3 regions of the Salinivibrio sp. AR647 genome follow, and region 1 is predicted to be linked to each of the others. Evidence: predicted binding sites of a transcription regulator. Region 1 holds the regulator's gene; each other region holds the start of a gene.
The links. Region 1 encodes CRP, which controls carbon source genes, mostly activating them, when cyclic AMP is high. Its sites were predicted from a motif close to TGTGANNNNNNTCACA; they were not measured.
Positions count from the first base shown of each region.

Region 2: a site for CRP is predicted at 2,430-2,445, ahead of BZG76_RS03220 (NupC/NupG family nucleoside CNT transporter). Genes of this name have one in related genera too.
Region 3: a site for CRP is predicted at 2,395-2,410, ahead of BZG76_RS09220 (NupC/NupG family nucleoside CNT transporter). Genes of this name have one in related genera too.

Region 1 is NZ_MUFE01000009.1:140,192-144,459, forward strand. It holds gene astD (succinylglutamate-semialdehyde dehydrogenase) at 1-485, shown strand, start outside; gene BZG76_RS12165 (DUF1338 domain-containing protein) at 496-1,287, shown strand; gene crp (cAMP-activated global transcriptional regulator CRP) at 1,406-2,038, opposite strand; gene BZG76_RS12175 (phosphoribulokinase) at 2,288-3,157, opposite strand; gene BZG76_RS12180 (YheU family protein) at 3,214-3,432, opposite strand; gene BZG76_RS12185 (hydrolase) at 3,580-4,268, opposite strand, start outside.
Region 2 is NZ_MUFE01000002.1:144,527-148,794, reverse strand. It holds gene BZG76_RS03225 (BCCT family transporter) at 268-1,881, opposite strand; gene BZG76_RS03220 (NupC/NupG family nucleoside CNT transporter) at 2,516-3,739, shown strand; gene yjjG (pyrimidine 5'-nucleotidase) at 3,862-4,268, shown strand, end outside.
Region 3 is NZ_MUFE01000006.1:119,119-123,386, reverse strand. It holds gene BZG76_RS15305 (hypothetical protein) at 1-261, opposite strand, end outside; tRNA gene BZG76_RS09225 (tRNA-Ser) at 700-790, opposite strand; gene BZG76_RS09220 (NupC/NupG family nucleoside CNT transporter) at 971-2,179, opposite strand; gene BZG76_RS09215 (NRAMP family divalent metal transporter) at 2,761-4,038, shown strand; gene BZG76_RS09210 (Bax inhibitor-1/YccA family protein) at 4,246-4,268, shown strand, end outside.

The sequences.
Region 1 (4,268 bases):
CCGAGGGGATTTTGGCCACACAACAAAAATTGATCGATCTGGGAGCAACCCCCGTCATAGAGTGCGAGCATTTACACGATGCGGTGATTTCTCCAGGGATTTTAGATGTGAGTGGCATTCAAGCGTTACCCGACGAAGAGTATTTCGGTCCGCTACTACAAGTGCAGCGCTATCAGGATATGGCTGATGCGATCACGAAGGCGAATGATACCCGCTATGGTTTGTCGGCAGGCCTTATCAGTGAAGACGAGGGCGAATGGCAATACTTCCTCGATCATATTCGCGCAGGGATTGTGAATCGTAATCGTCAGTTGACAGGGGCAAGCGGTGATGCGCCATTTGGCGGGCCAGGTGCGTCGGGTAATTTACGTCCAAGCGCTTACTATGCCGCCGATTATTGCGCTTATCCCATGGCATCAATGGAAGGGGAGCAGGTGGTACTGCCTGAGACGTTCGCCCCCGGTATTCCGACTCAACAAGATTAAGGAGACCAACATGGACAGTGGCCAAGCGTTATTCGATAAATTATGGCAAGACTATATTAACCGTCTTTGCCCATCGGCACATCAGGTACATGCCTTGCTCGAAGAAGGGCAGCCTTTAATCAATGATCATATTGCCTTGCGGACATTTGGTTTGCCCAAGGTTGGGCTTGAGGTCTTGGCGCGCCCCTTCCTGGCGCTAGGCTATCAGCAAAAAGGGGACTATACCTTTGAAGCGAAAAAGCTCAATGCCTGCCATTTCGAGCACCCCGATCCTTTGATGCCGAAAGTGTTTATCAGTGAATTGATGGTCGAGCAATGCTCGCCTGCGCTGCAAGCCATTGTTCACAAGCTGGTGGCACAAGTCGATGCGTCGTCACTAACAGGGAGCGATTTTCTTCATCAGGGGCGGCTTTGGGACATCGATAGCGCCACCTATCAAGCGCTTGCTGAGGAGAGTGAATACGCGTCCTGGGTAGCCGCGCACGGTTATGGTGCGAATCATTTCACGGTGAGTGTCAATCAGTTAAAGGCTCATGATCATTGCCAATCGGTTAATCAAAAGCTGCGAGACAATGGCTTTGCAATTAACGAAGCGGGTGGTGAAGTAAAAGGGGACGCATCCGTTTATCTGGAGCAATCCTCCACCATGGCTGACCGTGTCGCTGTTGTTTTCTCTGATGGCACGCAAACCATTCCAGGTGGGTTTTATGAGTTTGCTAAGCGTTATGTGTTGCCCAACGGTGAGTTGTACCAGGGATTTGTTGCCGCTTCAGCGGATAAAATTTTTGAGAGCACGCACTAATAAATAGCTGATATAACGAGGCATACACAGTTAAGGAAGAGTTCGCTCTTCCTTTTTTTTGTTTTAAAAAGAAAAACCGACGCCAGGGCGTCGGTTGGGAATACAGAGAGCGCTGTGATTAGCGGGTACCGTATACCACGATGGTTTTACCATGGGCTGAAATAAGATTTTGCTCTTCCAGCATTTTAAGAATACGCCCCACGGTTTCACGCGAACACCCAACGATTTGGCCAATTTCTTGACGTGTGATCTTAATTTGCATGCCATCAGGGTGCGTCATGGCATCGGGTTGCTTCGCTAAATTCAACAAGGTTTGCGCAATACGGCCCGTGACGTCCAGGAAGGCAAGATCCCCCACTTTTTGGCTGGTCACTTGCAAACGGCGCGCCATTTGTGAGGACAAACGCATTAATATATCAGGGTTAACCTGGATCAGTTGGCGGAACTTTTTGAATGAGATTTCTGCCACTTCACAAGGAGACTTAGCCCGAACCCAAGCGGTACGCTCCTGATCATCTTCGAAAAGGCCTAGCTCACCGATAAAATCACCTTGGTTAAGATAAGACAGGATCATTTCCTTGCCTTCTTCATCTTTGATTAGAACGGCGACAGACCCTTTCACGATGTAATACAAGGTCTCCGCTTTTTCGCCTGCATGAATCAGCGTGCTTTTAGACGGATACTTGTGGATGTGACAATGTGAAAGGAACCACTCGAGTGTAGGGTCTGTTTGAGGTTTTCCTGGAACCATATAACTTATTTCCTCTGCATGTGTTGCCCGGCAACAACGTCCTATCTTTGTCTGAGGGGTAACCCACCAGATCTATGCACAGAATACGAAGTCTGGGCGCGGGCTACAAGCTCACTGTATGTTAACAAGAGTGTATCTTTTTTTGTTAGCAATTTCTTGATTTTGATCTAGGCCAACCGCCTAAAAACCTGGCAAAAACGTGGCTAAGATCACGGCTTGAGAAGTAATACACGATAGATGCGCTACGCCCTAGCCAATCTTGCCTTTTTCGATTAGCTGCTGAATCAATGGACGGATGATAAGTTCCATCGCAAAGCCCATCTTACCGCCTGGCACGACGAGTGTATTATGCCGTGACATAAAAGACCCCGTGATCATTTGCAGCAGATAAGGAAAGTCGACGTTTTTCATCCCTCGAAAGCGGATCACCACAAAGCTCTCATCCAACGAAGGAATGCCTTTGGCGTTCAGTGGGTTGGAGGTATCGACCGTCGGCACCCGTTGAAAGTTAATGTGAGTGCGTGAGAATTGCGGCGTAATATAATGCAAATAATCGTCCATCGACCGCACAATTGAGTCGGTGACCGCTTCGCGTGAGTGGCCCCTATCGCGGGTATCGCGGACAAATTTCTGAATCCACTCAAGGTTGACGATCGGGACCATACCAATCAATAGGTCGACATGTTGGGAGACATTGACCTCACCATCAACCACACCGCCGTGCAAGCCTTCGTAAAATAGTACGTTGGTATTGTCGGGTAAATCCTGCCATGGTGTGAAGGTCCCTGGCATTTGATTGTAGGGCACCGCTTCATCAAAGGTATGCAAGTAGCGGCGATATTTGCCTGTGCCGAGTTCACCGTACTCACGGAAAAACTGCTCTAATCGCGGAAAATCATTGGCGGTGGGGCCAAAGTAACTAATGTGCCGTCCTTGCTCACGTGCTTTACGGATCTCGACGTCCATTTCCGGTCGCGTAAAGCGATGGAAACTGTCCCCTTCTAGCCACGCCGCTTTGATGTTCATCATCTGGAACATCTTACGGAATGCTTCGGACGTGGTGGTGGTCCCTGCTCCTGAAGAGCCGGTGACCGCGATGATTGGATGTTTAGCCGACATGACGCGCCCTGTCATTCAGTCTGAATGTGTATCGCTGTTTATTGCGTACAGCGATGCTAAGATCTGAGTGCTTCCTTACGACGAATATCCACTGTCTCGTGCAACTCAGAATACACAATCACGGCGTCGCCGGATTGCAGTTGTTGGCGAACATCCGCCACTTTTTGTGCAAAGCTGACTTCCTGCTCACCATAATCGGTTCCTTCCCGTAACACAAAGTGCTCGATTAAACGAGTCAGTGTTTCCTCAGGGACCGATTGCCAAGGAACCATCATACTACATCACCTTTTGTTGATTTATGGCTGAGACGTTAGGGTGCTTGATGCTGATATTGTGAATCAGCTCGCATTTTACCCAATCATTCAACACAATGCAGTAGATCAATGTGCGTCGGTCTTTTTTGCTTTGCGTGGCGTCCCTTTTTAACGGGACGAGCAAAGGCGTGAGGCTAACCAGTGAGGCACCGACTGCTCCAGCCAGAACTGTGGCTGGCGCCAACTGCCGGTAACAAAACCAACATGCCCACCATGCTCGCTCAGTTGATAGTCAATATTCGCGGGCAGAGGCGAGGTTGGGATTACTGCGTCGGTCATAAAGGGATCGTCTTTCGCATGGATAATCGCAAGTGGGACCGTAATAGCGTCAAGGACAGATAAACCACTACAGCTTTGATAGTAGTGTTGAGCATCGTCAAAGCCATGCAGCGGTGCGGTGACCGTTTGATCAAACTCGAACAGAGTTTTAATCTTTGGCCGCTCCCCAGCATGCCACCGACCCACTTTTTGGTGTCGGGTAAGTTTTTCCGATAAGGTTTGTCGCATCGACCGTAGCAAATACGCTTGATAAACACGGGAAAACCCTTGTTGAATACGGGTCGAGCACGCCGCTAAATCGAGCGGGGGAGAAATAGCACAACTACAACTGACAATCGGATCATGCTGATAGTCGGCCAGGTAGCGCACCAACATGTTTCCTCCCAAAGAGACTCCCACAGCGGCAATCTCATTGTTCGGGTAGGTCTGGCGTAAATAGGTCAAAAATGCCCGAGCGTCCTCCGTTTCGCCGGAATGATAAGTCCGCGGCGCGCGATTAAGACGGCCACTGCAACCGC
Region 2 (4,268 bases), on a different contig from region 1:
ACACTCGATATCGAGGTAAACGTCAGCACGCAAAAAGAAGCAATGACAGAAAAGTCAGCAAGAATATCACACAAGATGAATAGGTGAATAAAGGGCTGGCGAGCTTGGTCAATATTTAACCACTTCATAACGCTCCGTCTCGAGAGACGAACATTAGCGGCAAAGGAGGGCTGAAAAAGAGGGCAATAAAACAGCGCTAATAAAAAAGAGGCAACGCATGGTGCGCTGCCTCTTTCATCATTGACTAGATTAACGCTATTTCGCTAACTAGCCTCGCGGCTCTGACATCAAGCCTTTAAACAAGGAGACCGTCGCGACCAACAGCACAATCGTGAATGGGAAACCGGTTGATACCGCCATCGCTTGCAGGGCAACCAAGCCACCGCCAAGGATCAGCGCAACCGCAACCAAGCCCTCGAAAGACGCCCAGAAAACACGCTGTGGTACAGGCACATTCACTTTACCGCCCGCTGAAATGGTATCAATAACCAATGAGCCCGAGTCAGACGAGGTCACAAAGAATACCATAACCAGGATAATCCCGATAAACGAGGTGATTGATGCCAACGGCAAGTCATCCAACATCGCAAACAGCTTGAGTGAAAGCTCCGCATCAGCAACAGCGGTATAGCCTTCATTAACGAACTGACCAATCGCCGTGCCACCAAAGGCGGTCATCCAAAGCACACAGGCCGCTGAAGGGATGATAAGCACACAGGTGATAAATTCACGCACAGTACGACCGCGTGAAACACGCGCAATAAACATACCCACAAATGGGGACCAAGAAATCCACCATGCCCAATAGAAGGAAGTCCAGCCTTGGGTAAAGTTCGCATCTTCACGGCCAAATGGCATAGACAGCGCAGGCAGATTTTGTAGATATGCCCCTAGGTTTCCAAAGAAGCCGGTTAAGATGGCAATCGTTGGACCCACGGCAATAACAAAGATTAGCAGCAACAGTGCCAAAATCATGTTGATTTCAGACAGGCGTTTGACCCCTTTGTCTACCCCTGCAACAACCGAAAGGATCGCCGCGCCCGTAATACCCATCACCAGCATGACTTCGGTGGTATTACCCAGGGGCGTGTCAAACAGATAGTGCAGACCGGCGGATGCTTGTGATGCCCCCAAGCCTAGCGAGGTGGCAAGACCAAACAAGGTCGCAATGATCGCGAGAATGTCAATCACGTGCCCTGTCCAACCCCAAACACGTTCACCGAACAGTGGGTAGAACACAGAACGCATGGTCAAAGGCAAGCCTTTGTTATACGCAAACAGTGCCAAGCCTAGAGCCAATACCGCGTAAATCGCCCATGGGTGTAAACCCCAGTGGAAAATAGTCGCAGACATACCTAGGCGACGAGCAGCTTCAGTATCCCCGGCTGCCGCCCCCAAAGGCGCCCAGTCAGTGCGAAGACCGTCAGCACCGGTTGCCGTTCCACCTAACGCGGTTTGGAAGTGCGTCAATGGTTCAGACACGCCATAGAACATCAAGCCAATGCCCATACCGGCCGCAAAAAGCATCGCGAACCAGCCCGCATAGCCGTAATCCGGTTTGGCCTCAGTACCACCCAATCGGACTTTACCCAGTGGTGACACAACCAGCACTAGACAAGCAACAACAAAAATATTACCTGCAGAAAGGAAGAACCAGTCTAGATTTGAGGTTAGCCATCCACGCAAATCCCCAAAAACAGGACCGATTTGGTTTTGAAATGCCAAGGTGACAAAAATGAAGGCCAAAATCGACAGCCCGGAAATCATAAATACTCGGTTATGAATATCAAAACCAAACGGGCCGAGTTTCAGCGCTACGTTATCCTGACCGACCTGATAGTCAGTATCGATCGGGTTAACCTTCCCGTCTGGTGTCATCATATCTTCATGGCTTTTATCGCTCACGAGTTAACTCCTTAGTCCGTTTATTCGGAAGCCTGTGAGTGTTGGTAGCGAGCTCATTATTTATTGATGTTTAAGCCATCTTTAACATCAATAAAAGATCAGTCATCACCACACAGTCGGCTACATTAACACATCTCGAAAATTTTTTAATTAGGGGCCTAACTAAATGTTCATTTTGTGACCACCTACTAAGAAAAAATCAGCCCGAATCCCGCGTCCTTACTCGCTCAGCGAGTTATTTGAACTCTTTATTTCAGAACTATAAATAATCGTGTCGCTAAGGAAATAGCACTATCCTTGGCCTATTCGAATCATAGCCAGGTTTTATTCTAGATGCCCATGAAAAATAGACACAGTCACCATCAACACTTTTGATGCAACGCAATCTTCACTCACAATGCTGATAGGAAGAACCCGTCTCGACACCTTTTATAACCAAGATGTCACGCATCATTTACGAGCTACAACACACCTTTTATCAATATAGACACAAGTGCAATTAAATGAACACAAAGAGGGCAAAAAGTGACTCTTGTCACATTATTAAAATCGCGTACAATACCGCCGCAATCGTTTTCCATCCTAAGTTTAACGTTTGCGGAGCAACATCATGCAGTTTGGCATTGGCCTTTTGGGGATTAGTGTCCTCTTCCTTATCGCGGTTGTCTTTTCGGAAAATCGCTCCGCGATTAATTGGCGCACAGTGGGAGGTGCGTTCCTAATACAAATCGTCTTTGCTGGCTTTATCATCTCTGTTCCGCTTGGTCAGCGTATTCTAGCTAACGCATCAGAAGCCGTGTCGGCGATTATTAGTTTTGGCGATATTGGCGCTGAATTTCTGTTTGGTGATCTGGCTAAGTTTAAACTTGGTTTTATTTTCGCTTTTAATGTACTTCCCACCATCGTTTTTTTCTCTGCACTGATCGCTGTGCTTTACCACATTGGGGTCATGACTTGGATCATTCGCCTCATTGGTGGCTTATTGCGCCGCGTACTTGGCACTTCTCGCACTGAGTCCATGTCTGCCACGGCCAATATCTTTGTTGGCTCCGTTGAAGCGCCGTTGGTTGTAAAACCTTTTCTTTCTACCATGACTCGCTCCGAGCTGTTTGCTGTTATGGTAGGCGGGCTCGCCTCAGTCGCCGGCGGCACCATGGTGGGTTACGCAGGCTTGGGGGTAGAGATGAAATACCTGATCGCGGCTGCGTTTATGTCGGCACCTGCTGGGTTAATGATGGCCAAAATAATGGTACCGCAGACCGAATCCCCCATGAATCATGCTCAACACCAAGCGCTCGAAGACGATCAAGATAAACCAGTGAATGTGATTGATGCTGGCACGCAAGGCGCCTTGAGTGGCTTACAAATTGCGATGGCCGTGGGGGCCAGCTTACTCGCCGTGATCAGTATGATTGCGCTGATTAATGGTGGGTTAGGGAAACTGGGGCCTATTTTAAACTTGCCGCAACTAAGCCTTGAGTGGCTATTCGGCTACCTATTTGCACCAGTGGCTTGGCTGATTGGCATTCCCTGGCAAGAGGCGATGACAGCAGGCACATTGATTGGTAAGAAAATTGCTGTGAATGAATTTGTGGCGTTTGCGGATTTTATGAACCTAAAAGAAGCGCTCTCTCCCCATAGCCAAGCCATTGTTACGTTTGCGTTATGTGGCTTTGCCAACCTCACCTCAATAGCAATGTTAATGGGTGGCTTGGGCGGCATTGTCCCAGAGCGCCGCGGTGATATCGCCAAATTAGGCATGCGCGCCATTCTTGCCGCAACCTTAGCCAACCTCATGAGTGCCACCTTGGCAGGGCTATACCTCTCCCTTTAATAGCAACATTACTTTGTGTTTTCGTTATTTATCACCATGGACGGTGAGTCGCTTGTGGAGGCTCGCTAGCAAACCTCTGGGTCTGTTACACTCTTTCACTTTACATTAAGAGAGTTAAATCGATGCGATATCCTTGGGTGCTTTTTGATGCGGATGAAACCCTGTTTCACTTCGATGCGTTTGCGGGACTACAACGTATGTTTTCGCGCTACAATGTCAATTTTGACCATCACGCGTTTGCGGAATACTCAGAGCTAAACAAGCCTTTGTGGGTACAATATCAAGATGGTGAAATTGATGCTCATACGCTACAAACCGAGCGTTTTACGCGTTGGGGAGAGCGTCTTAACGTGGCGCCTGCAATATTGAACCAGGGTTTTTTAGATGCAATGGCTGAGATTTGCGAACCATTGCCAGGCGCGCGCGATCTTATTAGTGCGATCAAGCCACATGCACATATTGGTATCATTACTAACGGATTTACCGCTCTCCAAGATATCCGCCTGGAAAGAACCGGGTTGAAGTCTGC
Region 3 (4,268 bases), on a different contig from region 1:
CACCGACCTGTTTGTACTTTTCTTATATTCGACTTGTGGCCATGCATTTGTGATCAGGTAATCGTACCGATTTCGAGAAGTAAAAAGGTCGCCTCGCATTTGTACGAGGTGACACAATCCGTCGTCCAGCACCCTTCCCGTCTGGCCAGCACAAGGCCGTCCTTCTCTCTCCTCAAAGCGGCCGGGGCAGATAAATACGAAGCCAACTTGGCCGGAATCTTTGGGCCGATGGATATGGCAGAGAGTACCTTGCTCAGTCATACGCTCGATCATAGTTCTAACATTGTATTAGTGCGCGCGCTCGATTTGTCAAAGCCGTTATACGGTTTTTTATGTAACTTTCTGTTATTAAACATACTTTTAATCCTTGAAGCAATCAACTCGTCTGCGAAAGTGTGCATGCCGCCTATCATGGTTGAAGCGTTCACATTATCCCGAAACAGTACCACCTAACCCATAACGCGTTACCACGCAGGAGCGTGGGAACGAAGTGATAGGCTCGGCTGCCCCCACGCTACCGCCCTCTGGTTAGCGGCGTCCAAAAGGCCTTACAGGGCGATTTTTTGCGGGCTAGGTTATCAGATGCTGGGCAGTGTGTTTAGGCAAAGGGGTCTAAAATGTTGGCGCGGTCAGGGTTTGGGAGTTTGTGGGGGGATAAACGCAAAAAAGCCGCTGACTGGGCAGCGGCTTTTCTATATGTGGCGGAGAGATAGGGATTTGAACCCTAGAAGGGCTATTAACCCTTGCCGGTTTTCAAGACCGGTGCTTTCAACCACTCAGCCATCTCTCCGGAACGCGGCATATATTATTGGGTTCGCTGTGGCTTGTAAACCCTTTATTTACCGCTTCTTGTCTGTTCGCTCAAGCTGTGATCAGCTTGGCGAATATGTTAGCAAAAGGCGATTAGCTTGCCGCCAATCGCCCTGCTTTTACTGAGATACTTTAACCGAGTCTCGTTACCGCGCAATGTTTATAGCGCGATAAAAATACCCGCCAATGCCGCACTCATTAGGTTGGCAAAGGTGGCAGCAATCACCGCACGCACGCCTAAGCTTGCCACATCTTTGCGGCGCTCTGGCACCATGGCACCAATCGAGCCAAGTTGAATGGCAATCGAGCCGATATTGGCAAAGCCACACAAGGCAAAAGTCACAATCACCTGGCTTTGCACCGACAGGTTGGCTTTAATATCGGCAAAGGATAAGAAGGCGACAAACTCATTAAGCGCAATCTTCTGTCCCAAGAGGTTGCCGACATCAAACACTTCATGCACGGGTACACCGGTAAGCAGCGCCAGGGGAGAGAACAGGTAACCAAACAACATTTCTAGGCTTAAGCCGTCAATGTCGACCAGCTCCCCTAAACTACTCAGCCCGGCGTTTAGCATCGCAATCACACTGATAAAGGCCACCAGCATGGTGCCGACCGCAACCGCGACTTTCATGCCGTTCATCGCACCGCTAGCCAATGCATCAATCGCGTTTGCTTGGTCGCTATCGCTGATCTCAACCTGGCTTTGCTCGGCCGGTGTTTCGGTCTCTGGGACGATGATTTTGGCCATCAATAGCCCACCCGGTGCCGCCATAAAGCTCGCCGCAATCAGGTATTTTAAATCTACACCCATCGCGGCATAACCGCCAAGCACACTACCGGCCACCGAGGCCATACCGCCGACCATCACCGCAAATAGCTCTGAGCGAGTCATTTTGCTAAGAAAAGGGCGAACCACCAAAGGAGATTCGCCCTGAGAAAGAAAGATGTTACTGGTGGCTACCAGCGATTCAGCTCGACTGGTGCCGAGTAATCGCTGTATGCCCCCGCCGAGCAATTTAATAACCCACTGCATAATGCCGAGATGATAAAGGAGAGAAATCAGCGCACTGATAAAAATGATTAACGGCAAAACTTTAACAGCGAAGATAAATCCATCATTGGCCAGCGGACCAAATACAAATTCGATGCCTTCGTTGGCGAACGATAACAACTTAGCCGCGCCATTGCTCATTGAGCCCAGCATGGCTTGCCCAAAGGGGATATAGAGCACTAACGCCGCGAAACCGGCTTGCAAACCAAACGCGCCGAGCACGGTACGCCAATTGATGGCTTTACGGTTAGTGGAAAATGCGCACGCGCACAGAACCAGAGCGACGAGACCTGCCGCACTATAGAGGAGTTGCATAAATAGATTACCTTGCCGTGTTGTATTGCACTTGCGGTACGGATGAGTACGACACGCTGCCGGGGAGGCAAGAGGTTCCATCATGCGTTACATCGTACCGCGGGTTCGGTGAAGGTGGGCCCTACCTTGGACGCTTTTTCTTCAGCCGCGAATCGCGACACAGCCACTCTTTGCCTATCACTGAGCAAAGAGCGCATGTTGGGCGAGCATTCTATTGTGATTGGAGTCTCATTTCCAGCAGAATTTGATCTTAGATCACACTTATTCAGCCCTGATTGCACCCTGCTAAGATCTTTTCCGGCGCTGTCTGCTCTCTCAGACAATGGTCGGATGTTTATCGCTTTATATTTATGTCAGGTTAGCGGTGTTGGTCATTCGCACCCAGCGTGACGCCTATGCTGAATAAATATGGCAAGACTGGTTGACACGTTTAACTCATATGCTATTCATGGGTAGCTATTGACACAAACACTGAAGGAAAAACGATAAAAATCGGCCTTACGCGTAAAATATAAAAGCAATAGCGTTAAATCATAAAATTAAGCAAACACAACAACGCAATTATTATAAAGGAAACAACCATGCAAACCGTCTCTTCGCACCAGACAGCGCCCAGCTTGTCGGTGATGCAACGCCTACGCGCTTTAGGGCCAGGGATAATGATGGCCGCGGCGGCAGTAGGCGGATCTCACCTTGTTGCGTCTACCAAAGCCGGTGCTATTTATGGCTGGCAACTCGCAGCATTGATCCTGCTCGTTAACTTATTTAAATACCCCTTTTTTCGAGCAGGCGTACAATATACCGCAGGCACTGGCGAAACGCTGGTAGAAGGCTATGCGCGCTTAGGCCGCCCTTACTTGTGGCTGTTTGTTGCACTGAGTGCCGTGTCTGGTGTTATTAACACCGCTGCCTTGACCTTATTTAGCGCCAGCTTATTAAGCTATTTTGTGCCGTTTGATCTGTCACTAACGGTGTTGTCGACCATTATTGTGATCACTTGCCTGGTGATATTAATTGCTGGCCACTACAAGGCATTGGATCTGCTTGCTAAAGTAATCATGGCAACGCTAACTTGCGCCACTTTGGTCGCGGTTACAGTTGCGGTCGGTAACCCAGTCGCGGTCGAGCCTAGTTTTAATGCGCCGTCGATTTGGTCCGTAGCAGCGATTGGCTTTATCGTGGTCACCATGGGTTGGATGCCCGCCCCGATTGAAATTTCTAGTATTACGTCGGTGTGGCTCAAGCGCAAAGCGCAATCTGAGCCAATCAATGCCCAAGCGGCGCTGTTTGATTTTAACGTCGGCTACATTGGCACCGCGCTATTGGCGATTGTGTTCTTATCACTGGGTGCCCTGCTTCTGCACGGCAGCGGGGTGGAACTGAAACAATCCGGTATTGGCTTTTCTCATCAATTGGTGAGTTTGTATGCCGCCACCATTGGCGAGTGGTCACGTTATTTGATTGCGGTGGTCGCCTTTTTCTGTATCTTCGGCAGCACCATCACGGTAATCGATGGCTATGCGCGGGTGGTGTCCGAATCGCAACGGTTATTACGCGAGCAAACAGAAGCAGAAGCAAAACCCGCAGTTACACAAGGCTGGATGGTACTGATCGCTGTGTTGGCACTGGCTATCGTAGCATTTTGGACTGGGGCGCTGCTGACCATGCTTGATTTTGCCATGGTCGCGGCATTTGTCACCACGCCCTTTTTCGCGCTATTGAACTATATTTTGGTGACCAAGCACCGTTTACCACCCGAAGTGACCATGAGCAAGGCGATGCGCGCATTGGCAATCACCGGGCTGGTCTATTTGTTTGGTTTCTTGGCCGTGTTCGTCTGGTGGAAGTGGTTGATGTAAAAAACTTTACCTTGTTCGCGCTTTAAGGGCTGGGTTAACATCCCTTTACAACTTCACCATCGGTGTTAGGCGCGGATAAGGTATTATTAACCCTATAAAAGCCAGTCGTGGTTTAGATTAAGGACGTGGGCAGCTTGAAAAAGTGAACGACTGCCCGCATAACTGTCGTATATAAAAATGGATTGTTAACCCAACCGGGAGAACGTTATGAACGATCGTATCGTTTCGCA